Regions from separate parts of the Pinisolibacter sp. DMC100 genome, predicted to be linked through region 2. Evidence: predicted binding sites of a transcription regulator. Region 2 holds the regulator's gene; the other holds the start of a gene.
The links. The regulator LexA, encoded in region 2, represses DNA repair genes until DNA is damaged. The targets are predictions, from matches to a motif close to TGTTCNNNNTGTGTTCNG.
Positions count from the first base shown of each region.

Region 1: the regulator LexA is predicted to act here: its motif matches at 12,831-12,848, upstream of ruvC (crossover junction endodeoxyribonuclease RuvC).

Region 1 is NZ_JBQUZT010000013.1:4,463-19,227, reverse strand. Features, by position in the region: gene ACT541_RS20405 (adenylosuccinate synthase) at 442-1,740, shown strand; gene ACT541_RS20400 (hypothetical protein) at 1,906-3,375, shown strand; gene panB (3-methyl-2-oxobutanoate hydroxymethyltransferase) at 3,434-4,252, shown strand; gene ACT541_RS20390 (ABC-F family ATP-binding cassette domain-containing protein) at 4,313-6,124, shown strand; gene ruvB (Holliday junction branch migration DNA helicase RuvB) at 6,259-7,296, opposite strand; gene ACT541_RS20380 (hypothetical protein) at 7,499-8,134, shown strand; gene ACT541_RS20375 (helix-turn-helix transcriptional regulator) at 8,160-8,852, shown strand; gene ACT541_RS20370 (VOC family protein) at 8,930-9,322, shown strand; gene ACT541_RS20365 (NAD(+)--dinitrogen-reductase ADP-D-ribosyltransferase) at 9,429-10,235, shown strand; gene draG (ADP-ribosyl-[dinitrogen reductase] hydrolase) at 10,246-11,142, shown strand; gene nikR (nickel-responsive transcriptional regulator NikR) at 11,260-11,664, shown strand; gene ruvA (Holliday junction branch migration protein RuvA) at 11,671-12,291, opposite strand; gene ruvC (crossover junction endodeoxyribonuclease RuvC) at 12,302-12,814, opposite strand; gene ACT541_RS20340 (TIGR02391 family protein) at 12,989-13,462, opposite strand; gene ACT541_RS20335 (DUF5343 domain-containing protein) at 13,455-14,126, opposite strand; gene ACT541_RS20330 (YebC/PmpR family DNA-binding transcriptional regulator) at 14,326-14,765, opposite strand, start outside.
Region 2 is NZ_JBQUZT010000002.1:377,049-391,813, forward strand. Features, by position in the region: gene ACT541_RS10640 (amino acid ABC transporter permease) at 1-476, shown strand, start outside; gene ACT541_RS10645 (amino acid ABC transporter permease) at 481-1,620, shown strand; gene ACT541_RS10650 (amino acid ABC transporter ATP-binding protein) at 1,640-2,422, shown strand; gene ACT541_RS10655 (NAD(P)H-dependent oxidoreductase) at 2,508-3,089, opposite strand; gene ACT541_RS10660 (TetR/AcrR family transcriptional regulator) at 3,409-4,071, shown strand; gene gltA (citrate synthase) at 4,166-5,455, opposite strand; gene gltX (glutamate--tRNA ligase) at 5,761-7,185, opposite strand; gene ACT541_RS10675 (ComEC/Rec2 family competence protein) at 7,292-9,961, shown strand; gene lexA (transcriptional repressor LexA) at 10,214-10,942, opposite strand; gene ACT541_RS10685 (hypothetical protein) at 11,205-13,010, opposite strand; gene ACT541_RS10690 (glycosyltransferase) at 13,106-14,227, shown strand; gene ACT541_RS10695 (molybdopterin molybdotransferase MoeA) at 14,234-14,765, opposite strand, start outside.

The DNA.
Region 1 (14,765 bases), on a different contig from region 2:
TCGATCAGCACGTCGTTGTGCGGTCGTAAGCCTGACGCTAACGTCACCGGGTTAAGGGGATCTTTCGGCGAGAAGGTTCTCCAGCGAAAACCCGTAGTGGAAACCCCCGAGGCTTGCGACCCGCCGTCGCAGGCGGAGAAGCCTTCGTGCTCACCCCGACAAGGGGAGGGTCGCGCGGGCTGGCGTTTGTCGCTATAGTCCGCGCGCCGTCGCCGGCCCGGTCGCGTCGCGCGGGCGAAAAGGCGGATCGATTCGATCGCTTCCCCCCTTCTTTCGTGCCCGATCACGAGGCGGAAAGGCGGGGCGAGGTGTCGTCGCGCGTCGTCGGCCGCAGTCGACGGATCGCACCGGTCGCCGCCGGTGCGGGTGTTGGAACATGCCGGCCGAGGCCGGTGCAGAGTTTGAATCATGCCGGCTCCCGCCGGCAGGGGAAAGGGCGCAATGGCCAACGTGGTTGTCGTCGGGTCGCAGTGGGGCGACGAGGGTAAGGGCAAGATCGTCGACTGGCTTTCCGAGCGCGCGGACGTGGTGGTCCGCTTCCAGGGCGGACACAACGCCGGCCATACGCTGGTCATCGACGAGGTCTCCTACAAGCTCTCGCTGCTCCCCTCCGGCGTCGTGCGTCCGGGCAAGCTCGGCGTCATCGGCAACGGCGTGGTCTTCGATCCGCATGCCTTCATCGCCGAGGTCGGCCGCATCTCCGCCCAGGGCGTGAAGATCTCGCCGGAGAACCTGCGCATCGCCGAGAACGTGACGCTGATCCTGTCGGTCCACCGCGAGCTCGACCAGCTGCGCGAGGCGGCGGCTTCGGCCAACGGCACCAAGATCGGCACCACCGGCCGCGGCATCGGTCCGGCCTACGAGGACAAGGTCGGCCGCCGTGCCATCCGTCTGATGGATCTCGGCGAACCGGCTTCGCTGCCGTCGAAGATCGACCGCCTGCTCGCCCATCACAACGCGCTGCGCCGTGGTCTCGGCCAGCCCGAGGTGGCGCCGGCGACGCTGCTCGAAGAGCTGACCTCGATCACCGACGCGGTGCTGCCCTACATGGACGTCACCTGGCGTCTGCTCGACGAGCGCCGCCGTGCCGGTGCCCGCATCCTGTTCGAGGGCGCCCAGGGCGCGATGCTCGACATCGACCACGGCACCTACCCCTACGTGACCTCGTCGAACACCGTGTCCGGCCAGGCCGCCACCGGTTCGGGCCTCGGACCGGGCGCCGTCGGCTACGTGCTCGGCATCACCAAGGCCTACACCACCCGCGTCGGCGAAGGCCCCTTCCCGACCGAGCTCAAGGACGCCGTCGGCGAGAAGATCGGCGAGCGCGGCCACGAGTTCGGCACCGTCACCGGCCGCAAGCGTCGTTGCGGCTGGTTCGACGCGGTGCTGGTGCGCCAGACCGTACAGGTCTCCGGCATCGACGGCATCGCGCTGACCAAGCTCGACGTGCTCGACGGCTTCGACGAGATCAAGGTCTGCGTGAAGTACCTGCTCGACGGTCGCGAGCTCGACCACCTGCCGGCGAGCCAGGCCGAACAGGCCCGTGTCGTGCCGGTGTGGGAGACCATCGAAGGCTGGAAGGGCTCGACCCAGGGCGCCCGCTCCTGGGCCGATCTGCCGGCGCAGGCGGTCAAGTACGTCCGTCGCATCGAGGAGCTGATCGGCGCGCCGGTGGCGATGCTGTCGACCTCGCCCGAGCGCGAGGACACGATCTTGGTGCAGGACCCGTTCCGCGACTGAACGGGAACTGAAATCTCGCGGAGCGGGCGGGCAGGTCCTGTTCGCTTCGCGTCACGGTTGGAGTAGGCTCTCGCCGGAACTCTCGGGAACGGGGGCGACGGCGGACGGGGCGTTTCCGGGGGGGTCTCGCGGCGAGCCCCTCGGCGGATTCTCGGAAGGCTCTGAATGGCTGACTATCATGCGATCCTGAAGCGGGCGATCTCGTCCCTTCCGTCCGCGAACGGCGAGGCTCGCCGCGCGGTCTACGAGAAGGCCCGTTCCGCGCTGGTCAACCAGCTCAAGGCCTTCGATCCGCCGCTCACCCCTTCCGAGATCACCCAGCAGCGCCTCCAGCTCGAAGAAGCCATCCGCAAGGTCGAGTCTGAGGCCGCCAAGGGCCTGCTGAAGCCGACGCCGCCGGTACCGCCGGTGCTGCCGCCCGATGCCCCCGCCGTGTCGCAGCCGGCGCCGCAGCCCCATGCCGGAACGCCGACCGGCCATGCCGAGGCGGCGGCGCACGAGATGCCCGCCCGTCCGCCGGTCGTCGACGACGCGCCCTCGCGCGAGACGCCGCCCCATGTCTCCGGCCCGACGGCGCCCACGGCGGCGCTGCGCACCGTGGTCGACGAAGCCGGCCAGCTCGGTTCGGCGACCAAGGAACTCGGCCGTCAGGCCCGCGATGCGCTGGCCGAGACCGGCATGCCGAGCTTCGGCCGCGAGAACGCCGAACCGCCGCGCCGCCGCGAGACGGCCGAGCGCCGCCGCCGGCGCGACGAGGCGGTCAACGGCGAACGCGGCCCCTCGCGCCTGCCGGTGGTGATCGGTCTCGGCGCCGCGATCGTCGTCTTCGTCATCGGCATCGTCGCGCTGTGGTCGCAGCGCGAGGCGATCTCCGCCTTCTTCGGCGGCCGCGGCGAGAAGGTGGTCGACATGGCCTCGCGCGGCGGCGAGAAGCTGACGCCGAAGGTCACGGATCGCATCGCCACGGACGACGCCGGCAAGAACGGTCCGGCCAAGCCCGTGCCGACCCAGACCATCACCGCCTCGCCGCAGTTGCAGAGCGCCGACGGCACGCGAACCGGCGACGGTGCCGTGCCGAAGCAGGCGGTGCCGCTGGTCGCCCAGAAGGCCATCCTCTACGAGGAGGGCAAGGCCGGCGCCCAGGCGATCATCTCGCCCGGCAAGGTGGTGTGGCAGGTGGTGCCCGACCCGACCGCCGGCCGCGACGCCGTGCTGCTTCGGGTGCGCGCCGAGATTCCCGACCGCAAGATGGTCGTGAACCTGTCGATGCGCCCCAACGCCGACACGTCCTTCCCGGCGAGCCATCTCGTCGAGATCAAGTTCCAGCTGCCGCCCGACTTCGACGGCAAGGCCGTCACCGGCGTGCCGGGCATGATCATGAAGGCGACCGAACAGTCGCGCGGCGATCCGCTGATCGCGGCGTCGGCCAAGGTCGCCGACAACTTCTTCTGGATCGCGCTGGGCTCGGCGGAGACCGATCGCGAGCGGAACTTCAAGCTCATCAAGGAGCGTGGCTGGATCGACATCCCGATCCTCTACGACAACGGCCGACGCGGCATCCTGACGCTCGAGAAGTCCGGCGCGGGCGACGCCGCCTTCGCCGACGCCTTCGCCGCCTGGGGCCAGGCCAACTGATCCGATCGATCGGCATTCCTGTGGCCCCGTCCGTCGAGGCCCGAACCGCGAGTCCATCATGAGCACCCACGCAGAAGTCCGGCGCCGCACCGTCCGCGACATCCGCAACGCCAAGGGCAAGACGCCGATCGTCTCGCTCACCGCCTACACCGCGCCGATGGCACAGATGCTCGACGACGAGGTCGACTTCCTGCTCGTCGGCGATTCGCTCGGCATGGTCGTCTACGGCCTGCCGTCGACGCTCGCCGTCACGCTCGACATGATGATCGCCCACGGCGCCGCCGTGGTGCGCGGCTCGAAGCGCGCCATGGTCGTCGTCGACCTGCCCTTCGGCGCCTATCAGGAGAGCCCGGAACAGGCCTTCCGCGCCTCGGCCCGCGTGCTCGCCGAGACCGGCGCCCAGGCGGTCAAGCTCGAGGGCGGCACCGAGATGGCGCCGACCATCCGCTTCCTCGTCGAACGCGGCGTGCCGGTGATGGCCCATGTCGGCCTGACGCCCCAGGCGGTCAACGCCTTCGGCGGCTTCCGCACCCAGGGCCGCAACCCGGAAGAGGCGGCGAAGATCTTCGCCGATGCCGTCGCCGTCGCCGAGGCCGGCGCCTTCGCCGTGGTGGTCGAGGGCACGGTCGAGCCGCTCGCCCGCAGCATCACCGAGGCGATCGCCATCCCCACCATCGGCATCGGCGCCTCGGTCGCCTGCGACGGTCAGGTGCTGGTGATCGACGACCTGCTCGGCGTCTTCTCCGACTTCACCCCGAAGTTCGTGAAGCGCTATGCCGAACTCGCCCCGGTGATCCGTGCCGCCGCCAAGACCTACGGCGACGAGGTGCGCGAGCGCCGCTTCCCCGGACCGGAACACGTCACGCCGGGTGCGTGAAACGCGCACCGACGACGAATCGACGTGGCGTTCGGGCCGACGATCGGCTAATCGGACGCCATGGCCGCACCTCTTCTCACGCTTCGCGACGTCACGCTGACCTTCGGCGGCGCCCCTCTGCTCGAGGGCGCCGAACTGATGGTGCACGAGGGCGAACGCATCTGTCTCGTCGGGCGCAACGGCTCGGGCAAGTCGACCCTGCTCAAGGTCGCCGCCGACATCCTCCAGGCCGACGGCGGCGAACGCGTCGTGCAGGGCGGCGTCACCATCCGCTATCTGCCGCAGGAGCCGGATCTCTCGGGCTTCGCCACCACGCTCGCCTATGTCGAGGCCGGCCTCGGACCGGGCGACGACGGCCACCGCGCCCGCCTGCTGCTGGAAGACCTCGGCCTGACCGGCGACGAGGATCCGAAGACGCTGTCGGGCGGCGAGATCCGCCGCGCCGCGCTCGCCCGCGTGCTCGCACCCGAACCCGACGTGCTGCTCCTCGACGAGCCGACCAACCATCTCGACCTGCCGGCGATCGAATGGCTCGAAGCCGAGTTGAAGACGATGCGCTCGGCGCTCGTCCTGATCTCGCACGACCGGCGCTTCCTCGAGAACCTGTCGCGGGCGACCGTCTGGCTCGACCGCGGCCGGACGCGGCGGATGGATCGCGGCTTCCACGACTTCGAGGCCTGGCGCGACGACCTGCTGGAGCAGGAAGAGGCGGCGCGCCACAAGCTCGACCGCAAGATCGCGATGGAACTCGACTGGCTGCGCTACGGCGTCACCGCCCGGCGCAAGCGCAACCAGCGCCGCCTCGCCGATCTCGGCGCCCTGCGCGAGCGGCGCAAGACCGAGCGGCGGGTGCAGGGCGAGGTCAAGATGGCGCTCGCCGAGGCCGAACAGTCCGGCAAGCTGGTGATCGAGGCCAAGGGCATCGCCAAGAGCTATGACCGGCCGATCGTCGCCGACTTCTCGATGCGCATCGCCCGCGGCGACCGGATCGGCGTCGTCGGTGCCAACGGCGCCGGAAAGTCGACGCTGCTGGGGCTCCTAACCGGACGCCTCGCGCCCGACGCGGGCTCGGTGCGGATCGGCGCCAACGTCGAGATGGTGACGCTCGACCAGAAGCGCGAGGCCCTCGACCCGACCGCGAGCCTCCGCGAGACGCTGACCGGCGGCCGCGGCGACCACGTCTCGGTCGGTGGCGAGATGCGCCACGTCATCGGCTACATGAAGGACTTCCTGTTCTCGCCCGATCAGGCCAACACGCCGGTGTCGGTCCTGTCGGGCGGCGAGCGCGGCCGCCTGATGCTGGCGCGCGCGCTGGCGCGGACGGCGAACCTGATGGTGCTCGACGAGCCGACCAACGATCTCGACCTCGAGACGCTGGACCTGCTCGAGGAGATGCTCGGCGATCACCCCGGCACCGTCATCGTCGTCAGCCACGACCGCGACTTCCTCGATCGCGTCTGCTCCTCCGTGGTGATGGCGGAAGGCGACGGGCGCTGGGTCGAATATGCCGGCGGCTATTCCGACATGGTCGCCCAGCGCGGCGCCGGCGTCGCCGCCCGCCGCGTCGAGAAGGCCGAAGCCCCGGTGCGCGCGCCCAAGGCGGAGACGCCGCGGGCCGAGGAACCGGCGAAGAAGCGGCGGCTCTCCTTCAAGGAGAAGCACGCGCTCGAGACCCTGCCGGGAAAGATCGAGGCGCTGCAGAAGAAGCTCGGCGAGCTCCATGGCCTGATGGCCGACCCCGACCTCTACGCCCGCGACCCCGCCCGTTTCGACAAGGTGTCGAAGGCGGTCGACGAGACGCAGACGGCGCTGTCGGCGGCCGAGGACGAGTGGCTGGCGCTGGAGATGCTCCGCGAGGAGATCGAGGGCTGAGGGCGCGGGCGCGAGACTCTGCAGTTCGACCGTCTCGCAGAGACCCTTCATCCTGAGGTGCTCGGCAAAGCCGGGCACCTCAGGGTGAAGCCGAACAGAGGTGGTGGACGTGCAGAGACGCCGGGAATTCGGCGTCACTCCTCGTCGAGCCCGAGCCCCAGTTGCTCCGGCCGGCCCGTCGGCGGCTCCATGCCGATGTGGCGGAAGGCGGCCTGCGTCAGCATGCGGCCGCGCGGCGTGCGCTGCACGAAACCCTGCTGGATCAGATAGGGCTCGACGATCTCCTCGATCGCGTCGCGCGGCTCTGAGAGCGCCGCCGCGATCGTTTCGATGCCGACCGGCCCGCCGCCGAAGGACACCGCGATGACGTCGAGATAGCGCCGGTCGAGCTGATCGAGCCCGGCGCGGTCGACCTCGAGCCGCAACAGCGCCCGATCGGCGATCTCGCGATCGATCGCGTCCTTGCCGGCGACGATGGCGAAGTCGCGCACCCGGCGCAGCAGGCGGCCGGCGATGCGCGGCGTACCGCGCGAGCGCCGCGCGATCTCGTTGGCGCCCTCTTCCGTCATGGCGAGGCCCATCAGCCGTGCGCCGCGCTTCACGATGTATTCGAGTTCGGCGACCGTGTAGAAGTTCAGCCGGATCGGGATGCCGAAACGATCGCGCAGCGGCGTCGTCAGCAGGCCGAGGCGCGTGGTGGCGGCGACCAGCGTGAACTTCGCCAGATCGATCTTCACCGAACGCGCCGCCGGTCCCTCGCCGATGATGAGATCGAGCTGATAGTCCTCCATCGCCGGATAGAGGATTTCTTCCACCGCCGGATTGAGCCGATGGATCTCGTCGATGAAGAGGACGTCGCGTTCCTCGAGATTGGTGAGAAGGGCCGCGAGATCGCCCGCCTTGGCGATCACCGGTCCCGAGGTCGAACGGAAGTTGACGCCGAGTTCGCGCGCCACGATCTGGGCGAGCGTCGTCTTGCCGAGGCCGGGCGGGCCGACGAAGAGCACGTGGTCGAGCGCATCGCGGCGATGCTTGGCGGCCTCGATGAAGACCGAGAGGTTCTCGCGCGCCGCCTGCTGGCCGACGAAGTCGCCGAGCGCCTGCGGCCGAAGCGTCGCGTCGAGGTCCTCCTCGCGCTTCTCGCCCGATATCAGTCGCTTGGGTGTCGTCATCGAATCGTCCGTCCGCAGGCCGTCGCGCGCATCCCTAGCACGGGGCGTCGGCGGGACGAAGCGAGAACGCGAGAGGCGCGCGCCCTGCCCCCGCCCTCGGCGCGCCGACGCGGAACTTTCCACCGCCGCGACGGATTCGCCCCCTCCCGCATCGCCGTTCCGGTGTAGGATCGCCCGAACGCATCCCCAAGGAGACGCGACGATGCCCCTCTTTGCCCGGCTTTCCGCCCCGGCTTCCGCCCTCGCCTCGATCCTCGCCCTCGCCGCACCCGCCGCCGCTCAGGAAGCCGCCGCGCCGGTCCTCTCCTGCACCGGCCCGCTCGGCGCGGACACGTCCCATGCCAAGCTCGTCGCCGCCTTCGGCAAGGACAACGTCGTCTGGAAGCAGGTCGACGGCGCCGAGGGCGAGAAGATCGGCGCCACCGTCCTCTATCCCAAGGACGCCAAGAAGCGGCTCGAGTTCTTCTGGGCCGACGACAAGAAGCGCGAGAAGCTCTCCTCGGTGCGCCCGGCCCACGACAACAAGGTCGGCGCCCAGAACGGCGTCCGCCCCGGTCTCACGATCGCCGAGGTCGAGAAGCTCAACGGCAAGCCCTTCGCGCTCTCCGGCTTCGACTGGGACTACGGCGGCTCGGTCACCGACTGGAAGGGCGGCGAGCTCGACAAGCCGGCGCCGGGCGGCTGCATCGTCTCGGTGCGTTTCGCCCTGCCGGCGGGCGTTCCCGACAAGGCGGCGAGCGCGGTTGCCGGCGATCGCGAATTCGCCTCCAACGATCCGAAGATGAAGGCCGCCAAGCCGATCGTCGATTCCATCGCCTTCGGCTGGCCGGTCGAGTGATCGACCGGACGGCGTGAGCCCACCCATGTCGCGCGCCGCCCGCCTCCTCGCCCTCGTCCAGGCGCTGCGTCGTCGCCGCACCCCGGTGACGGGGGCGGAACTGGCGGCCGAACTCGGCGTGTCGCTGCGCACCGTCTATCGCGACGTGGCGACGCTCGTCGGCGAGGGCGCCGACATCGAGGGCGAGGCCGGCGTCGGCTACCTGCTGCGCTCCGGCTTCCTGCTGCCGCCGCTGATGTTCCGCGACGAGGAGATCGAGGCCTTGATGCTCGGCTCGCGCTGGGTCGCCGCCCAGACCGACGCGCGCCTCGCGCTGGCCGCCCGCGACGCCATCGCCAAGATCGCCGCCGTCCTGCCGGCCGACCGCCGCGCCGCGCTCGACGAGCCGACGCTGCTCGTCCCCACCAAACGCGCGCATCCGCCGGAAGTCGTCGACCTCGCCGAGCTGCGCCGCGCCCTGCGCGAAGAGAGGAAACTCGCCCTCGTCTACCGCGACGCCGAGGGCCGCGAGACCCGCCGCGTCGTCTGGCCGGTCGCCCTCGGCTTCATGGAGGAGACGCGGGTGCTCGCCGCCTGGTGCGAGACGCGCGGCGCCTTCCGCCATTTCCGTGTCGACCGCATGGTGACGGCGACGATCGAGGAGGCGCGTCCGCCGCGCCGCCGCCGCACCCTCGTCGCCGAATGGCGCCGTGCCGAAGGCATCGGCTCACCAAAATGAGGAAGTGCAGACTGCTGACGGAAACTGTCGGCAGCCCGTCGCATGGTGGCTCGTCCTTTCCAACACGAGGTGACACCATGACGACCGAAACCGAGACCACCATCACCCCCGGCCTGCTGATCCTCTACGTCTCCGACGTCCGCCGCTCCGCCGCCTTCTGGTGCGACCTCCTCGGCCGCGAGACGATCGACATCTCCGACACCTTCGCCATGCTGCCGCTCGCCGGCGGTCTGGCGCTCGGCCTGTGGCGCGCCGACGGCGCCCGGCCCGCGGCCTCCCACCTCGGCGGCGGCGGCGAGATCGCCGTCAGGGTCGCCTCCGACGACGCGGTCGACGCCACGCATGCCGACTGGGCCGCGCGCGGACTGACGATCGCGCAGGCGCCGACCGCCATGGACTTCGGCCGCACCTTCACCGCCCTCGACCCCGACGGCCATCGCATCCGCGTCTTCCATCCATCGGTGGACTGACACCGATCCTTCGACCGAGCGATGCGGCGGGAAACGCCGCATCGCAACATCCCCGATCTGGCGCCGCGTCATCGGCCGTGCTCTCCTGTGGCCATCAGGGGGGCGAATGAACACGGACCGGACGATCGGACATTCCACCAATCTCGTCGGTCTGCCGACGGACTATCTCGGCACCGTCGCCTTCGTCGAGGCGCCGCGCCCGGTGCATGTCGCCGGCGTCGTCGAGATGAACCGTCCGCTGTTCGAGATGCTCGACCTCGCCGAGGACCTCGAGGAGGCCGGCCGCGCCTTCTCCGCCTACATGCGGGCGATGTTCGCCATCGATCGCGAGCAGCGCGAGGGGGCCGAGAGTGGGCCGAAACGCTATCTCTCCTCCTGGCTGCGCCTCGTCGCCGGCTGGGGCTTCGATTCCAACGGGCCCGAGGGCGCCGTGCTGAAGGGCTGGGTCGAGAGCCGTTTCGGCATCTTCCCGACCTGGCACAAGGGCCCGATCACCCGCATCGGCACCGGTCGCTGGACGACCTATGTCGAGGAGAAGATGTCGAGCCGCTTCCATTCGAACTCGATCATGACGCAGCTCGACTTGCTCTACGAGTTCTGCCAGTGGGCGCTCCATCGTTTCGTCGCGCCGGGCGTCAGCCACCTGACGCTCCACCGCGGCGTCAACGACTTCGGCGAACACGTCGCGCTGCAGCGGCTCGACAAGCGCCATGCGGTCGTCCGCATGAACGCGCTCGTCTCCTTCTCCGCCGATCGCGACACCGCCGGCTGCTTCGGCGACACCATCCTGACCGCTCGCGTGCCGCTGCAGAAGGTCCTGTTCTTCTCCGGCCTGATCGCCGACCACCCGTTGAAGGGCGAAGGCGAATGGCTGGTGATCGGCGGGGATTATCCCGTCGAGACCTCGTGGTGAGGATCGCCCCATGACCACGCAGCTCTCCCCCGAGATCGCCGACCGCGCCCATGCCGCCTTCCTCGGGCTCGCGATCGGCGATGCGCTCGGCGCCACGGTCGAGTTCATGACGGCGCGCGAGATCGCGGCGGAGTACGGCGTCCACCGCGACATCGTCGGCGGCGGCTGGCTGAAGCTGAAGGCCGGCGCCGTCACCGACGACACCCAGATGTCGCTCTGCCTCGCCCGCTCGCTCACCCGGCGCGGCGGCTTCGACGCCATCGACGTCTGCGAGGAATTCGCCGCCTGGCTGCGCTCCAAGCCGCCGGACGTCGGCAACACCTGCCGGCGCGGCATCCGCCGCTACATCACCGCCGGCACCGTCGAGGGCCCCTTCGCCGAGGGTGACGCCGGCAACGGCGCCGCCATGCGCTGCCTGCCGGTGGCGCTCGCCAATCTCGAAGACGCGAGCCGCGCCGCCGCCTGGGGCATCGCCCAGGCCCACACCACCCACAACCACCCGCTCTCCGACGCCGCCACGCTGGCGCTGATCGACATGGTGCGGATCCTGGTCGCGACCGGCGACGTCGCCGCCGCCCGCGCCCGCGCCGATGCGCTCGTCGCGGCCTTCCCCAACTTCGCCTTCACCGGCTACCACGGGCCGGCGACCGCCTACATCGTCGACACGATGAAGACGGCGCTCGCCGCCTTCTTCACCGCCGCGTCGTTCGAGGCGTGCATCGTCGCCACCGTCAACCGCGGCGACGATGCCGACACCACCGGCGCCATCGCCGGCATGCTGGCGGGTGCGCGTTGGGGCACGAGCACCATCCCGAAACGTTGGCTGAAGGCGCTGGAAGCCGGCGCCCGCGCCGAGATCGCGACCGTGGTGCCGGCCCTGCTGGCGCTCTCCGCCGCCGCGCCGTGACGAGAGCGTCGCCCGCGTCGACGTGACGGTCGCCAGCCATCGACGAAACCACCGTTCGGCGCCACCATGCGCCCGACCGACGGGCCGAGTCGCCCCGTCCGCCAGCGGAGATCCGACGTGCAGCGCGTGACCCTGACCTTCGACGACGACCTGATGGGCGAGATCGACCGTTTCATGGTCACCCGCGGCTATTCCAATCGCTCGGAAGCGGTGCGCGACCTGTCGCGCGCCGGGCTCGCCCGCGGCATCGAGGTGGTCGGCGAGAGCCGTGACTGCGTCGCCTCGCTGACCTTCGTCTTCGATCCCGAGACCCGCGAACTCGCCAAGCGGCTCGCCGCCGCCTATCGCGACCGCACCGACGTCCGCGCCACCCGCCTGCAGCAACCGCTGCCCGGCGGCGAGATCCTGGAGATCGCCGCGCTCTCCGGCGACGTCGCCGCCGTCCGCGCCTTCGCCGAGGCGATCCGCGCCGAACGCGGTGTGCGGAACGGTGAACTGGTGGTCATCCCGGCGCCGACCTGAGGCCCCTCACGCCAGCGCCAGTTCCTTGAGCCCCAGGCGGATCAGCGTCTCGGTCGTGGCGTCCTCGCCGGCGCTGCGGGCAGCGGCCGCCACCGCGGCACTCGCCCGGATCTGCGGATAGCCGAGATTGACCAGGGCGGAGACTGCATCGGCGAGCGGCTTCGGCGCCGTCTTCTCGGCGATGCCGCCGGCGAGCGCGACGAGGCCCGGATCGACCGAGGCGAAGCCCGGCGTCTTGTCCTTCAGCTCCTGACAGATGCGCTCGGCGAGCTTCTTGCCGACGCCCGAGGCGCGGCAGAGCGCGGTGACGTCCTTCAGCGCGATGGCCGAGGCGAGTTCGCTCGTCCTGAGCACCGACAAGATCGCCAGCGCCACCTTGGTGCCGACGCCCTGCACCGTCGTCAGGATGCGGAACCATTCGCGTTCCTCGAGATCGGCGAAGCCGTAGAGGCGGATCATGTCCTCGCGCACGATCGTCTCGATCGACAGCACCGCCGCCTCGCCCGGCGAGGGCAGGTTCTGCAGCGTGCGGCTCGAGCAGAAGCAGACGTAGCCGACGCCGTTGACGTCGAGGATGACGAAGTCGTCGCCGTATTCGTCGACGATGCCCTTGAGCTTGCCGATCATCGATCTCTCCTCAGGCCCCGGCGATCCGCAGGGCGCGCGTCAGCGTCTGGCGATGGTGGGCGTGGCAGATGGCGATGGCGAGCGCGTCGGCCGCGTCCGCCCCCTTCCACACCGCCTTGGGCAGCAGGATCCTGACCATGTGCTGGACCTGCTCCTTGTCGGCATGCCCCGCCCCGACGATCGCCTTCTTGACGGCGTTCGGCTGATATTCGGCGACCGACAGCCCCGCCTTGGCCGGCACCAGCAGCGCCACGCCGCGCGCCTGACCGAGCTTCAGCGTCGAGGTCGGGTTGGTGTTGACGAACGTGTGCTCCACCGCCGCCTCGTCGGGCGCATGGTCGGCGACGACCGCGGCGAGCCCGTCGTGCAGCTCCACGAGGCGTCCGGCCAACTCGTCCTTGGCGGTCGAGGTGATGGTGCCGCAGGCGACGAAGGAGAGGCGGTTTCCCGCGACGTCGATCACCCCCCAGCCGGTGCGCTGGAGGCCGGGATCGATGCCGATGATTCGAACGGTCGATGTCATGCCCGCGACGCTAGCATGTTCTCGGTTCGTTTCGCAAAGGGGGAGGCGGGAGAGAGGCGGCGACAGATCCTGATTGCCGGCGCCGACATCAACACAGAATGACAAAATATAAAAGAAAATAAAAATACTAAACACGATAATTAAGTCGCGCTATATCTATCTAGCACATCACATTTAAACACCTCTTGCCTCCAGCCGTCGCATAAGAACAGACGCGATAGACAAATGATCCAGACATCCATCTATCGTATCAAGAACGATTTCATGGCCACGAGGATTTCTAATAGCCGAAATAACGCCGGAAAATATAAATTTATATCCGAGTTGCTCGTCTATTTCACTCTGCGTACCCAAATTTGTCAATTTAATTTTGGGATTAGTCTCGGAAAAAGCAGACATCATAAGAGATGAACCAGAAGAATGAAGCTGCGATAGCATTTTTACCTCGCTCTCAAGGAGCTTAAACGCTTCAAATGTAGCTTGCGCGTAGTGTCCATTGTCGAACAATTTACGAGACACCCTGCCAATTTCGGAATGTATGTTCCTCTCGTCGAATGGGTGAGAAGACGCGATCAATCCGTCGTCAGCAAGACAAAAACGCCCAGCAAGACGAACAATGCGCTCGAATTTCTTAAAATCATCACCCATCTAGTAAGTTCGCGCGAATACTTTTAAATATAGCATCATATACCTCCTGCGAGCCGTTCGCCGGAAGGTTGACTTCAACACGAACCGTTAGCGCCATATTTTTGCGAATATCACCACCCCCGGTATCATTAACATCATAAACAGGAGGAACATCCTGGACCTTCACAGAACCTTGCTTTGACTTCGCCGCTTTAGGCCGACTTGGAGACTTAGCAGGAGCAGGAGCGCTTGAACCATTCGAAGCAGAATGACCGGCCATGGACGCGAACGCCTGAAACAGACCAGCCTGACGCCCTCCAATAATCTCGCTCGTCTTATCTGTTGTTCTGAAGTACGTCGTAAGCTCCTTTCGACTCAAACTCCACACATCTTCGCCACGCAGATCAAATAAATCGCGATAAGCAGACCGCACTAAGCCTTCAAATGCCGACGTAAAGGCATCCTCACCCAACAAGAAAACATCATGACCGCTTTCCGTCCGTTTGCATTCCCCATCAATTACACCAATAAACTGAAGAGCATTAATTACATAGCTTTCATTATTTGGTGCGAGCCCGAATTTCTTGACGGTATCGGATGTCACAACAGATGGGAAGTTACGCCTGAGATGACCAATCATCTGTTCGACGCTGCCCGGGCCAGAAATATATGGATGTGTTGGCACTTTCTTGCCCTCGATTGAAAGAGAGACGGAATCACACGCCAATTGGCTTAAAGTCAGCACACATTGAGCGCATTTGCAATAACCGGTTGTATAGGAGAAATAATCTTGTAGATGATGCGGATGGTCAACGCGCGTCGACAAAAACGGGCGCCGGAGGTCTCCCTCCGGCGCCCGCCGAGATCGTCCGCGCTCCGCCTGCTCACATCGCGGCGAGCTTGGCCATCACTTCTTCGGAGATGTCGAAGTTGGTGTAGACGTTCTGCACGTCGTCGTCGTCTTCGAGCTGGCCGATGAGCTTCATCAGCGTCGTCGCCTTCTCCTCGTCGACCGGAACGGTGTTCTGCGGCCGCCAGTTGGGCTTGATCGACTCCGCCTGACCGAGCGTCGCCTCGAGCGCCTTGGAGACTTCCGAGAGGCCCTCGAAGGTGGTGACGATGACGTGGCTCTCCTCGTCGGAGACGACGTCGTCGGCACCCGCCTCGATGGCGGCCTCGAGCACCGCGTCGGCGCTGCCGGCGGAGGCCGGATAGGTGATCTCGCCGATCCGGTCGAACGAGAACGACACCGAATTGGTCTCGCCCAGCGCGCCGCCGAACTTGGTGAAGGCGGCGCGGACGTTGCCGCCGGTGCGGTTGCGGT
Region 2 (14,765 bases):
CGGGCTTCGACCTGACGCTGGTGGCGCCGAAGAAGTCGACCTTCAACCTCTCCGGCGGCATCGAGATCATCCCCTCGCTGATTGCCCTGACGCTGGCGCTGGCGATCTACACCGCGAGCTTCATCGCCGAGGTGGTGCGTGCCGGCATCCTCGCCGTGTCGCACGGCCAGACCGAGGCGGCGCGTTCGCTCGGTCTGTCGAACGGCCACACGCTGCGGCTGGTCGTGGTTCCGCAGGCGATGCGGGTGATCCTGCCGCCGCTGACCAACCAGTATCTGAATCTGACCAAGAACTCGTCGCTGGCGGTGGCGATCGGCTATCCCGATCTCGTGTCGACCGGCGGCATCGTTCTCAACCAGTCGGGTCAGGCGATCGAGGTCATCGCCATCTGGATGGCGATCTATCTCGGCACGTCGGTTCTCACCGCCATGGTGATGGACGGCTGGAACCGCCGCATGGCGATCGTGGAGAGGTGAACCGATGACCTCGATTTCCCCCTCCGACGTCGCCTTCGTGCGCGAGACGCTGGCCGAAGCCCGGCCGGCGCCGGTTTCCGCCCGCGGCATCGTCCTGCTGGTCAAGGAACGGCTGTTCGGCTCGGTCTTCGACGCACTGCTGACGATCTTCGGCACGGCGCTCGCCGCCTCGATCGTCTGGGCGATCCTCGACTTCGCGGTCATCCGCGCGGTGTGGACCGGCAACGACGGCGCGGTCTGCCGCGTCCAGGGCACCGGTGCCTGCTGGCCCTATGTCTCGGCCTATTGGAAGCAGTTCGTCTACGGACGCTATCCGGAAGACGAGCGCTGGCGGGCGACGCTGGTGTTCCTCGCCTTCTTCGTCCTGCTGGCGCCGCTGGCGATCCCCAAGGTGCCGTTCAAGCGCCTGAACGCGCTCCTCTTCTTCGTCGGTCTGCCGATCTTCGCCTATGTCCTGCTGTGCGGCGGCTGGTTCGGCCTCGTGCCGGTCGAGACCACCCAGTGGGGCGGCCTGCTCGTCACCATGGTGGTGGCGGTGACCGGCATCGTCTGCTCGCTGCCGATCGGCATCCTCTTCGCCCTCGGGCGACGCTCGAAGATGCCGATCGTCCGGATGATGTCGATCGTCTTCATCGAGTTCTGGCGCGGCGTGCCGATGATCACCGTGCTGTTCATGGCGTCGAACATGCTGCCGCTGTTCATGCCGGACGGGGTCGACGTCGACAAACTGCTGCGGGCGCTGGTGGGCGTCTCGATCTTCACGGCGGCCTATCTCGCCGAGACGATCCGCGGCGGCCTGCAGGCGATCCCCAAGGGCCAGTACGAGGGCGCCATGGCGCTCGGCCTCGGCTACTGGCGGATGATGGGTCTCATCATCATGCCGCAGGCGCTGAAGCTGGTGATCCCCGGCATCGTCAACTCGTTCATCTCGCTCTTCAAGGACACGACGCTGGTGCTGATCGTCTCGATCTTCGACCTGCTCGGCATGATCCAGTCGTCGCGCTCCGACCCGCTGTGGGCGTCGCCGTCGACCGGCACCACCGGCTATCTGGTGGCGGCGGCGACCTTCTGGATCTTCTGTTTCGGCATGAGCCGCTATTCGCAGTGGATGGAGCGTCGGCTCGCCACCGGTCACAAACGCTGAGCCCGACGAGGACAAGCGCATGAGCAACACCGACGCCAAACTCGCCGCTCCCGACGCGACGGTCGCCGAAGACCTCGCCGTCGAGATGATCGGCGTCAACAAGTGGTACGGCGACTTCCACGTCCTCAAGGACGTCGATCTCCGGGTGAAGAAGGGCGAGAAGATCGTCATCTGCGGCCCGTCGGGGTCGGGCAAGTCGACGATGATCCGCTGCATCAACCGGCTCGAGGAACACCAGGCCGGCCGCATCGTCGTCGACGGCATCGAGCTGACCGAGGACCTGAAGCGCATCGACGAGATCCGCCGCGACGTCGGCATGGTCTTCCAGCACTTCAACCTGTTCCCGCACCTGACCATCCTCGAGAACTGCACGCTGGCGCCGATCTGGGTGAAGAAGATGCCCAAGAAGGACGCCGAAGAGATCGCCATGCACTATCTCAAGCGCGTGCGCATCCCCGAGCAGGCGCTGAAGTACCCCGGCCAGCTCTCCGGCGGCCAGCAGCAGCGCGTGGCGATCGCCCGCTCGCTGTGCATGAGCCCGAAGATCATGCTGTTCGACGAGCCGACCTCGGCGCTCGACCCGGAGATGGTCAAGGAGGTGCTCGACACCATGGTCGGCCTCGCCAACGAGGGCATGACCATGCTCTGCGTCACCCACGAGATGGGCTTCGCCCGTCAGGTGGCCGACCGGGTGATCTTCATGGACGCCGGGCAGATCATCGAGGCGAACGAGCCGAACGCCTTCTTCGCCAACCCGCGCCACGAACGCACCAAGCTGTTCCTCAGCCAGATCCTGCACTGAGGGAAGGGGCGCGTCCCCGCGCCGGCGACGACTTGCGAAGGCCCGGCCGCGAGGTCGGGCCTTCGTCGTCTCGTGCGATGCGACGTCAGACGGCGCGGCGGCCGAGCGCCTCGACCTCGGCGAGCCGGGCCTCGCGCGCGGCGGGGGCGGACCGGCGGATCGGGCCGATGCGAGTGATCGCCACCGGATCGAAGCCGCAGAAGCCGAGGACCTGCCGGCGCAGACGGTGGCCGATCGGGTCCGACCACAGCCAGCGCAGCACCCAGGGCGGCGTGTCCATGGTCAGCACGACCCGTGCCGAGCGGCCGGCGAGCAGCCGGTCCCAATAGGGATCGTCGCGGTGATAGCGGAAGGCGAAGCCGGGCATCAGCACCCGGTCGAACAGCGCCTCGAGCCCGGCCGGCAGGCCGCCCCACCACATCGGCGCGACGATCGTCCAGTGCTCGGCCCAGGCGATCGCCTCCTGCACCTCGCGGACCCAGTCGGCCGGCGCCGCCGTCTCGGCGGCGCGATAGTCGGGCGGGACGAGGTCGACGGCGAGGTCGGGGAGGGCGAGGCGGCGCACCGTGTGGCCGGCCGCCTCGGCGCCGTCGGCGTAACGCTCGGCGAGCGCCCCACAGAAACTCTCGCGACGGGGATGCCCCGCCAGAACCAGGATGCGCGTCATCACCCCCTCCATGTTTCCACTGGCAACATGTTGCACCGAAATGTGACCAATGGCAACATGGCTTCGAGCGAGTAGCGGCACGATGCTTCGGTCGGTCGGTCGGTCGGTCGGTCGGTCGGTCGGTCGCACGAGGTCGGCCGCACGGGTCGGCGGTGCCGATGCGTGTCCCGCGTGGCCAGCCTCGCGGGTGCGCCCCGGGCCGGCGGTGTCGTCCGAGGTGCGGTACCGAGTCGGCCGCCTCGAAGGGTTCCGAGGTGCCGCCTCGCGCGCGTCCGACGCGGGCCGTGCGGGCACGGCAGAGGCGAGGGGGGAACGAGCGATGACGGTCAAGGAGAAGGGCGGCGGGGCGCGGAGCGAGGCGGGCGGCGTCCGCCGCGGCGTCCATCACGGCGATCTCGAGAACGCGCTGGTGACCGCCGCCTCGGCGATGATCGCGGCACGCGCCTCGACCGACGTGTCGCTGCGCGAGGTGGCCGAGGCGGTCGGCGTCAGCCATACCGCCGCCTACCGCCACTTCGCCGCCAAGTCGGATCTCTTCGCGGCGATCGCCGAACGCGCCTTCGCCCGGCTCGACGACGAGATCGCCCGTGCCGCCGCGCGGGCCGGCGGCGGTGCGGCTGCGCTCGTCGCGGCGGGGCGGGCCTATCTCGCCTTCGCCGAGCGCAATCCCGGTGCCTACCGGGTGATGTTCATGCCCGAGCTCTGCGATCGTGACCGCCATCCCGGCCTCGGCGCGGCGATGAGTGCCGCCTTCGAGACGCTGCGGCGGCTGGTGGAGGCGGGGCAGGCGGCGGGCGAGATCGTCGCCGTCCCGTCGGCCGAGATCGTCGCCTCGACGCTGTGGGCCGCCCAGCACGGCCATGCGGCGCTGCTGATCGACGGGCTGATCCGCGAGGGTGGTGGACGCGGGCCGGGCGCGCCGCGGGCCGACCGCGGCGTCCTGGTCGAGCTTCTCGTCGGGGCGGTGACGGTTCGACGTTGAGGGGTCGTCGGCGCGGGACGCGGTGTCGACCCGGCAACGAAAAAGGGCGCCCACGAGGGCGCCCTTTCGATTTCGTTCCGGTCGATCGATCCGATCAACGCTTCTCGATGTCGACGTAGTCGCGCATCGGGGCGCCGGTGTAGAGCTGACGCGGACGGCCGATCTTCTGATGCGGGTCCTCGATCATTTCCTTCCACTGCGCGATCCAGCCGACGGTGCGGGCGAGCGCGAACAGCACGGTGAACATCGAGGTCGGGAAGCCCATCGCCTTCAGCGTGATGCCCGAATAGAAGTCGATGTTCGGGTAGAGCTTCTTCTCGATGAAGTACTCGTCGTGCAGCGCGATCTTCTCGAGCTCGACGGCGACGTCCAGCAGCGGATCGTCCTTGATGCCGAGCGCGGCGAGGACCTCGTGACAGGTCTTCTGCATGATCTTGGCGCGCGGGTCGTAGTTCTTGTAGACCCGGTGGCCGAAGCCCATCAGACGGAACGGATCGTTCTTGTCCTTGGCGCGGCGGACGTATTCCGGGATGCGATCGACGGTGCCGATCTCCTGGAGCATCTGCAGCGCCGCCTCGTTGGCGCCGCCGTGCGCCGGGCCCCACAGGCAGGCGATGCCGGCCGCGATGCAGGCGAAGGGATTGGCGCCCGACGAACCGGCGAGACGAACCGTCGAGGTCGACGCGTTCTGCTCGTGGTCGGCGTGCAGGATGAAGATGTGGTCGAGGGCCTTGGCGAGGACCGGATTGACCTTGTACTCCTCGCACGGGATCGAGAAGCACATCTTCAGGAAGTTGGACGTGTAGTCGAGCGAGTTGTCCGGGTACACGAAGGGCTGGCCGATCGAGTACTTGTAGGCCATCGCCGCGATGGTCGGCATCTTGGAGATCATGCGGATCGACGCGACCATGCGCTGGTGCGGATCGGCGATGTCCAAGCTGTCGTGATAGAAGGCCGCCAGCGCGCCGACGGTGCCGACCATCACCGACATCGGGTGGGCGTCACGACGGTAGCCGGTGAAGAACTTCATCATCTGTTCGTGCACCATCGTGTGACGGTAGACACGGCCCTGGAAGTCGGCGAACTGGGTCTTGGTCGGCAGATCGCCGTAGAGCAGCAGGTAGCAGGTCTCGAGGAACGAGCCCTTCTCGGCCAGCTGGTCGATCGGGTAGCCGCGGTGCAGCAGCACGCCGGCGTCGCCGTCGATGTAGGTGATCTTCGATTCGCACGAGGCGGTCGAGGTGAAGCCCGGGTCGTAGGTGAAGGCACCCGTCTGGCCGTAGAGCTTGGTGATGTCGATGACGTCGGGACCGATCGTTCCGGACTTGACCGGGAACGTTACGGACTTTTCGCCCAAGTTGAGAGTGGCGGACTTGTCGCTCATGCAGTTACCCCCGAACGCGGAAGATCACCCAGTGGCACGTGACTTTCCAACCGATTCGAAGGAACCGGACGGAAAGGCGAGACGATTTGTCTCGGTCCGTGCGTCCGGGTAGGAGGCGTAGCCCATTCCTCTCGGGTCGACAAGCACTTCCTACGGATGAGGCGGTGCAGAAACAGCTCAAAGAAGTATCATGTCAACCCCTTGCAGGGGCGAGAGAAGTCTGTTCTCGCACATGCGAAGGCCGCGCCGTCGGACGGCGCGGCCTCGCGATTTCGTCATCGGCGGGAGCCCTCCGCGACCGGGCCTCAGGCGGCGAGCCGATCGCGCAGACGGGCGATGGTCTCGTCGCGTCCGAGCACCGCCAGGACGTCGAAGATGCCCGGCGAGGTGGTGCGTCCGGTCAGCGCGGCGCGCAGCGGCTGGGCCGCCTTGCCGAGCTTGAGGCCGGCCTCCTCGGCATGGGCGCGCACGACCGCCTCGGTGACCTCGGCCGACCATTCGGCGACCGCCTCGAGACGCGGCACCAGCGCGGCGATCACCGCGAGGCCCGCCTCGTCGAGGAGGGCGGCGGCCTTCTCCTCCATCGGCAACGGCCGGGCGGCATGGATGAAGCGGCAGCCGTCGAGGAGTTCCACCAGCGTCTTGGCGCGCTCCTTCAGGCCCGGCAGGGCCATGCGGATCTTGGCCTCGAGGGCGTCGTCGAGCTTGTCGAGCAGGGCGCGGCCGTCCTCGGTGTGGGGCAGGAAGGCGCGGAACGCCGCCCACAGGTCATCGTCGCTCGTCTGGCGCATGTAGACGCCGTTGAGGTTCTCGAGCTTGGCGAAGTCGAAGCGCGCGGCGCCCTTGTTGATGTCCGACACCTCGAACCAGCCGACGGCGTCTTCCATCGAGAAGATCTCGTCGTCGCCGTGGGACCAGCCGAGGCGGGCGAGATAGTTCTTCAGCGCTTCCGGCAGGTAGCCCATGGCGCGATAGGCATCGACGCCGAGGGCGCCGTGGCGCTTGGAGAGCTTGGCGCCGTCCGCACCGTGGATCAGCGGGATGTGGGCGAAGGCCGGAACGGTCCAGCCCATGGCGCGATAGATCTGGCTCTGGCGCGCGGCATTGGTCAGATGATCGTCGCCGCGGATGACGTGGGTGACGCCCATGTCGTGGTCGTCGACCACCACGGCCAGCATGTAGGTCGGCGTGCCGTCCGAGCGCAGCAGGATGAAGTCGTCGAGCACGTCGTTGCGGAAGGTGACCTTGCCCTGGACGAGGTCGTCGACCACCGTCTCGCCCTCCTGCGGCATCTTCAGACGGATGACGTAAGGAGCACCGGCCGGCGCCTCGGAAGGATCGCGATCGCGCCAGCGGCCGTCGTAGCGCGGCGGGCGGCCTTCCTTCATCGCGGTCTCGCGCATCTCCTCGAGCTCGGCCTGGGTCGCCCAGCACTTGTAGGCGCCGCCCTTGGCGAGCAGCTCGAGCGCCACCTCGGCGTGACGGTTCGCGCGGACGAACTGGAAGATCGGTTCGCCCTCGCCCTCGAGGCCCAGCCAGCGCAGACCGTCGAGGATCGCGTCGATGGCGGCGTCGGTCGAGCGTTCCCGGTCGGTGTCCTCGATGCGCAGCAGCATCCGGCCGCCGGTGTGGCGGGCCCAGAGCCAGTTGAACAGCGCCGTACGGGCACCGCCGATGTGGAGGTAGCCGGTGGGGGAGGGAGCGAAGCGGGTGACGACGGTCTCGACCATGGTGGGGTCCGATCGGGAGAAAAAGGGGGATGCCCGCGGCGGCGATGGCGGCAGACGCGGGATCGTGTAGCATGTCGGGACGGCAAAGCGAACCGGAACCTCGTGCATGTCGGTCGACGCAGCCCCGCGGCGCCTCGGCGCGCCCCGCGTGCTCGATCGCGCGGACGACGACCGGCGGTTCGCTCCGCCGCCGGGCGGCGGACGGCGGCTTCGCTTCGAGGAGGCGCTGCGTCGCCTCGTCGACGGGGCGGAGGACGATCTCGCCCGTGGTGCCGCGCCGCCGCTTCTCGCGGCCTGTTTCGCCGGCGGCATCGCGCTGTGGTTCACCCTGCCGGCGGAGCCGTCGGCGCTCGCGCTCGCGCTCCTCTTCCTCGTCGTCGCCGGATCGGCGGCCGTCTCGCGGCGGCGCGGCGGGCGGGCGATCGGTCGCGTCGTCTTCGCCGCGGTGATCGCCGGCGGGCTCGTCGCCGCCTTCGGTTCGTGGCGCGCGGCGGCACCCCGGCTCGATCACGAGCGCACCGTCGCCGTCGCCGGCCGCGTCGTCGATCTGGATGCCACCGCCAAGGGCGGTACGCGGCTGACCGTCGACGTCGGACGCATGGAGGGCGGCGGGCTTTCTCCCGCGACGACGCCGGCGCGCGTCACCGCGACGCTCGCCGCCGGCCGCGAGGCGCCGGGCATGGGCGAGGCCGTCACCTTCAAGGCGCGGCTGAAGCCGCCGGACGGGCCGGTGCTGCCGGGCGGCTACGACTTCGCCCGGCGGGCGTGGTTCGAGGGGCGCGGGGCGGGCGGTTACGTCCTCGGGCGGACTCATCCGGGCGAGACGGCGGCGCCGGGCCTCGTCGATCGCCTCGTCGCGCCGATCGGCGATCTGCGCCACCGGGTCGCCGAACGCGTCCGCGCCGGGCTTCCCGGCGGCGCCGGCGCGATCGCCGCGGCGATCATGGTGGGCGAGCAGCGGGCGATCCCGGAGAGCGTCGGCGAGCCGCTGCGCGCCTCCGGTCTCACCCACATCGTGTCGATCTCCGGCCTGCACATGAGCCTCGTCGCCGGCGGCGTGATGATCGTGCTGCGCATGCTCATGGCGCTGTCGCCGCGGCTGGCGCTCGACCATCCGATCCGCAAATGGGCGGCGGCGGCGGCCTTCGTCGCGGCGACCTTCTACCTGTTGATGTCGGGCATGCAGGTGGCGGCGCTGCGCTCGCACATCATGGTGTCGATCGCGCTGCTCGCGGTGATCGTCGATCGGCCGGCGATCACCATGCACACGGTGGCGGTGGCGGCGGTCGGCATCCTCGTCTTCGACCCGGAAGCGGCGATGGAGCCGAGCTTCCAGATGTCGTTCCTGGCGGTGATCGCGCTGGTCGCCTCGTGGGACCTGTGGCAGATCCGCGTCGCGGCGCGGCCGCCGCGGCCGGAGGTGCGCGGACCGATCGTCCATGCGCTGGTCTCCGCCTGGCACCATGCCGAGGGCCTCGCCTTTTCCTCGCTGATCGCCGGGCTCGCGACCGCGCCGGTGATCGCCGGCATCTTCTATCGCGGCGCGCCCTATTCGATCCTCGCCAACATGGTGGTGCTGCCGGTCGTCGGCATGGCCGTGATGCCGGCCGCCGTCGTGGCCTTTCTCGCCATGCCCTTCGGGCTCGAGGCGCTGCCGCTGTGGGTGATGGGGCTCGGGATCGACTGGATGGTGGCGGTCGGGCGCTGGACCTCGGCGCTACCGGGCGGCGGCGGTCTCCTCGGCGCACCGCACTGGGCGGCGATGCCGCTCGGCGTCGCGGCGGTGCTGTGGCTGTCGCTGTGGCGCTCGCGGATCCGCCTCGTCGGCCTGGTGCCGGGCGTGCTGTCGATCGTCCTCCTCGGCTTCGGCCCGCGGCCCGACGTGATGATCGGCCGCCACGGCTCGCCGGTCGCGGTGCGCGGCGACGACGGGCGGCTGCACGTGCTGGCGACGAAGGACGACGCCTTCGACACGGCGATCTGGCTCGCCGCCGATGCCGATCCGCGCGACCCGCGAGCGCCCGGCATCGCCGACGGCTGGCGCTGCGACGCGATCGGCTGCGCCTTCGTCCGGGGCGGCGAAGGCGCGGTCGGGACCGGCGCGAGAGACGTGGAGTCGAGTGCGGAGACGTCGGTCGAAGGGCTCGCCGACGGGCGAAGTGAGGGCGCGCGCGGCTCGGCAGGCGGGCCTTCGTCCGATCGGGGGCGGCCGCCTCTGCGGGTCGTGGTGGTGCGCCATCCGCGCGGCTTCGTCGAGGACTGCGGCCGCGCCGACATCGTGATCTCGGCGCTCGCCGCCCCGCCGGGCTGCGCCGCGACGAGCCTGGTGCTCGACCGCGTCGCCCGGGCGAAGACCGGCGCGGTGACGATCGACGTGGCGGCGGTGCCGGTGCCCGACGGTGTCGAGTCGGACGGCACGCGGGCAGTCGAGGCGCTCGGGCGCGGGGCGAACCGGAAAGATGCGTCGCCGTCGGCCGGTGCGGTCGACCCGACGCAGGACGATGCGGCGTCCGCACCCGAGGACGGGGACCGATCGCGACCGGCAGGGCCTGCCGAGGTCACGGTCGGCGAAACGAAGCCGACGAAGAAACGTCTCACCTTCTCCGTGACGCCGAGCCTGCCGGCGTCGCCGCGGGCATGGACGCCACGAGACCCGAACGCCGTCCATGCGCTCGCCGAGGTGACGGCCGATCCGCCGGACGGCGGCGCATCCGCCGCGCCGGCGCCGGCCGAGGCGGACCTCTCCGATTCCACGGCGGTCGGCGCCGATCCCTAGACGGTCTCATGGAGCCCGAGCGCCCGGGAGGCCGGGAGGCCGATGGAAACCGCGCGAGCCTCGACCAACGATGCGGGACCGCCGCGAGCCAGCGACGCGCACGACGACTGGTGAGCCCGTTCATGGATCGGCAGAGCGACACACCTCCGCAGCCCGAGAACGATGCGTCGCCTGCTCCCGGGCCGGATCCGTCTACCGTCGGCCACCCCGAGCGCACGACGCGTCCACGCGCGGGGTGGCCGACGCGCGTCGTCAGTAGCGGCGGATGAGGCCGACGAGGCGGCCCTGCACCTTCACCCGGTCGGGGCCGAAGATGCGGGTCTCGTAGGCCGGGTTGGCGGCTTCGAGGGCGATCGAGGCACCGCGCTTGCGCAGGCGCTTCAGCGTCGCCTCCTCCTCGTCGACGAGGGCGACGACGATGTCGCCGGAATCGGCGTTGTCGCCGCGTTTGATCAGCACCGTGTCGCCGTCGAGGATGCCGGCATCGATCATCGAATCGCCGCGGACCTCGAGGGCGTAGTGTTCGCCGCCGCCCAGCAGGTCGAAGGGCACCGGAATGGCGTGGGTATAGGTCTGGATCGCCGAGATCGGCGTGCCGGCGGCGATGCGGCCCATGACCGGGATCGACACGACCTCCGCCGTCTCCTCACCGGCGGGACCCGGCATCGCGGTCGGCCGCGGCTTGCCGAGCGTGCCCTGGATCACCGAGGGCGAGAAGCCCTTCGAGCCCGGCGCGCGGGCGGGGCTGGCGAGGCCCGGCGCCACCGAATCCGGCAGGCGCACCACCTCGAGCGCCCGCGCCCGGTTGGGCAGGCGGCGGATGAAGCCGCGTTCCTCGAGCGCGGTGATCAGGCGGTGGATGCCCGACTTGGAGCGAAGGTCGAGCGCGTCCTTCATCTCGTCGAAGGAGGGGGGAACGCCGTCCTCCTTCAGACGTTCGTGGATGAACATCAGAAGTTCGAACTGTTTGCGCGTCAGCATGACCCCGTTCCCTCGCCAGCCGGCGCGACGCGATCGGCGTCCGCCCCGGCATGTTCCATCCCCGCGGACCCCGAAGAAGCCCCGCACTCGAACGTACCCGTCCGCACCATGCACTCCCACCGGCCTCTTCGGCCGGTCAGGCAGGCGACTCGCGATGGGTACAAATCACGAACTCACGCTACGCGTTCTGCGGATGTTCCGCAAGGGGGAAGCGTGAACGGCGCCGTTTCGCGCCGTGGAACGGCGTTTCGGCGCACGTCCCTCACCGCAGCTTCAGCAGCTTCCATCTGCCCGCGACGGGAATCGGCTCGAGCCACGGCGGCATGATGCCGTGGCGCAATGCTTGCGCAAGGCCCGCGGGGGCGCGGGCGGCGTAGCGTTCGAAGTCGGCCTGGCCGGGGCAGTAGGCGACGTGGGTGACGGCTCGCCGGGCGAGCACGGCGCGGGCCTCGTCGGGGGGCGAGAGCCAGGCGGCGAGGGCGTCGGCGTTGCCCTGCGTGTTGCGGTGATAGGGCGCGGCGAGGACGGCGTGGCGGGTCAGGCCCAGCACGTGGCCGCCGGTGTCGATCGTCGTCAGGGCGAGACCGGGCGGGGCGGCGCGGTCGAGGGCGGCGAGTTCGGCCGTGTCGAGACAGGCGAGGCCGGCGAGATCGGCAGGCGCGAGCGCGGGGCTCGCGGGCAGGACGACCACCCAGAAGAGCGACAGGAAGGGCAGGGCCGCCGGCAGGAGAGCGAGGCGCCAGCGCGGCGCGTCGAAGCGGGCGAGGTGGCGGCCGAGCGCGGCCAGCGCCCAGCCGGCGGCGGCGAGCGCCGGGGCGGAGGTCGAGGTCGCGGCGCGCACCTGCCACACCGTCGCGGCGAGGCCGACGGCGACGACGCCGGCGAGCGCCAGCCAGCGGACGCGGGCGACGCCGGTCTCGCGGGCAGCCGCGACGAGGGCGACGACGAGCGAGACGGCGATCGGCGCCACGGCGGCGCCGGCGGCGGCGGGATCGAGGGCGGCGAGACGGCGGAGCGACAGCGCCTCGGGCACGTCGGCGAGCCAGAAGTCGACGACGAGGCGGGGAACACCGGCGAGCGGGTCGGCGAGGCACTGCGGGAAGACGGCGACGAGGAGCCCCGCCAGCGCCGCGCCGAGGACGGCGAGGCCGATCCAGCGAGCGGGTGCGCCGAGCCGCGGGGCGAGGGTGCCCGCTACCGCGAGGCCGACGCCACCGAAGATCGCCAGTGTCAGCTGCACGGTCGAGAAGGCGTCGCAGACGGGACCGGCGGCCGGGTCGGCGAAGAGCCCCCAGGTGAGCGCGCAGGCCGCGGCGAGGCCCCCGCCGTAGAGCGCGGCGGCGCGGCCCTGGGCCGGGCTCGCGGTGGCGGCGAGGGCGTAGGCGGCGGAGATCGCCACGAGGAAGGGCAGGTTCTCGATGCTGATCGCCAACGACAGAGCCGCGGCGATGCCGGTTCCGACGGCGACGCGGGCGCGGGCCGGATCGAGCGAGACGACCAGCGCGAGGGTCGCTGCGACGAGGAGCGCGATCTGGGCGTCGTGATGGTCGACGCGGCCGAGGCGTGCCTGGGCGACGAAGGCGGTGAGCGGCGACAGGATACCGACCGCGAGACCGGCGCCCGGCCCGCCGAGACGGCGGGCGAGGGCGACGAGGAGGACCAGCGTCGCCGTGAAGATCAGCGCCGGCAGGACGAGACGCGTCGCCATCTCGGCGTCGGCGCGCGAGAGAAAGGCCGAGAACAGGCGGATCAGGCCGGCGATCGGCAGATCGACGACGCGGGTCCAGTGCATGCGCACGCCGTCGAGCGGGTTCATGCGGGTCTCGACGAGATCGCCCCAGGCCTTGCCGTCCATCCACTCGCGCACCTGCAGCATGCGCATGGCGTCGTCGGAATCGCCGAAGTCGCGGGATGCCCACAGGCCGTGGATCGCCGGCACCTGAAACAGCGCCCAGAGCGCGAGACCGGCGAGGAGCGCGACCGGCCAGGAGACGAGCGCCGCTTCGATCCGCGCGGCTGCGGGCGAGGCGGGCGTCGCGGTCGGGAGGGGGCGGGGCGCGTCGGTCAAGGCGTCGTCCGTGGCGGGGGCATCGTGGCGGGGCGCGGCGGCGGGCCCGTGGATTCATCACCCCTCAACCATTAGGAGCGAATGTTTGACGGACCATGAAGTCTCGTTCGGACGCCGCGATGCCGCTCGCCCAACCCCATGCCTTTGCTCCGGAACCCGCCGCGCGGATGCTGGCGCGTCCGTGCGAGCCGCTCTCCGACGAGGCGCTCGTCGCGGCCCTCGGCGACAGCGGTCGGCATCTCGCGGCGGCGTTGGCGGCGCGCGAGGCTCCGGAGCGTCACGAGGACGTGCCGGCCGAGGGGCCGCGCGTCGCGGTGCTGCTGCCGTGTTTCGACGAGGCCGCCTCGATCGCTCGCGTCGTGGCGGACTTCCGCGCGGCGTTGCCGGCGGCCCGCATCTGCGTCTTCGACAACGGCTCGACCGACGGCACGGCGGAAATCGCCCGGGCCGCGGGTGCCGAGGTCTTCCTCGAGCGGCGGCGCGGCAAGGGGGCGGTCGTGCGGCGGATGTTCGCCGACATCGACGCCGACGTCTATCTGATGGCCGACGGCGACGGCACCTACGATGCCGCCTCGGCGCCGAAGCTGGTCGCGGCGATCGCGGAGGAGCGCGTCGACATGGCGATCGGCACCCGCGCCGACGTGCGGCGCGAGGCGCATCGGCCGGGTCACGCCTTCGGCAATGCGGTCTTCAATCGGCTCTATGCCGGGTTCTTCGGTTCGGACTACCGCGACATCTTCTCGGGCTACCGCGCTTTCTCGCGGCGCTTCGTGAAGAGCTTTCCGGCGCTCTCCGACGGGTTCGAGATCGAGACCGAGATGAGCGTCCATGCCGGGCAGATGATGCTGCCGGTCGTCGAGATCGAGACGCCCTACGGGCGGAGGCAGGAGGGGTCTGCCTCGAAACTGTCGAGCCTGCGCGACGGCTGGCGGATCCTGAGGACCTTCGCCTATCTCCTCAAGGAGACGCGGCCGGCGGCCTTCTTCGGCCTGCCGGCGTTTGTGCTGACTATCGCGGCGCTGGTGCTCGCGGTGCCGCTCTTCGTCACCTTCGCCGAGACCGGCCTCGTGCCACGGCTGCCGACGGCGGTGCTCTGCGTCGGGATGATCCTGCTCGCGGGACTTTCCGCCACCTGCGGCATCGTGCTCGACAGCCTCGCCCGCTCGCGCGCCGAGCACAAGCGGATGCTCTATCTGGCGGTCGCCAACGGCCGCTGAGCGCCCTCAGACGTGACGCAGACGGATGATCTCGACCGGTTCGCCGGCCTCGACCGCGCGGGCGTGGATCGGCCGCACGATGAGTGCGTCGGCATCGGCGAAGCGCGACAGCAGCGAGGAATCCTGACTGTCGAGCGGCATTGCCACCAGCCGGCCCTCGGCGTCGTGACGAAGGGCTGCGCGCAGGTGGTCGGCGCGTTCGTCGTTGGCGGGCATGGCGCGACCGGCGATCGCGGTCTCGCGGGCGAGACCGGCGGGGCCGCGACCGGCCAGCGCCGCGACCAGCGGCGCGACGAAGCGCAGGCCGCAGACCAGCGAGGCGGCGGGATTGCCGGGCAGACCGAGGACGCGGATCGGTCCGCGGCGGCCGAACATCAGCGGCTTGCCGGGGCGCATCGCCAGCTTCCAGAAGTCGAAGGCGACGCCTTCGGCCTCGAGCGCACGGTGGACCAGGTCGTGATCGCCCATCGAGGCGCCGCCGAGGGTGACGAGCACGTCGATCTCGGCGGCGAAGGCGCCGGCGATGGCGGCGCGGGTG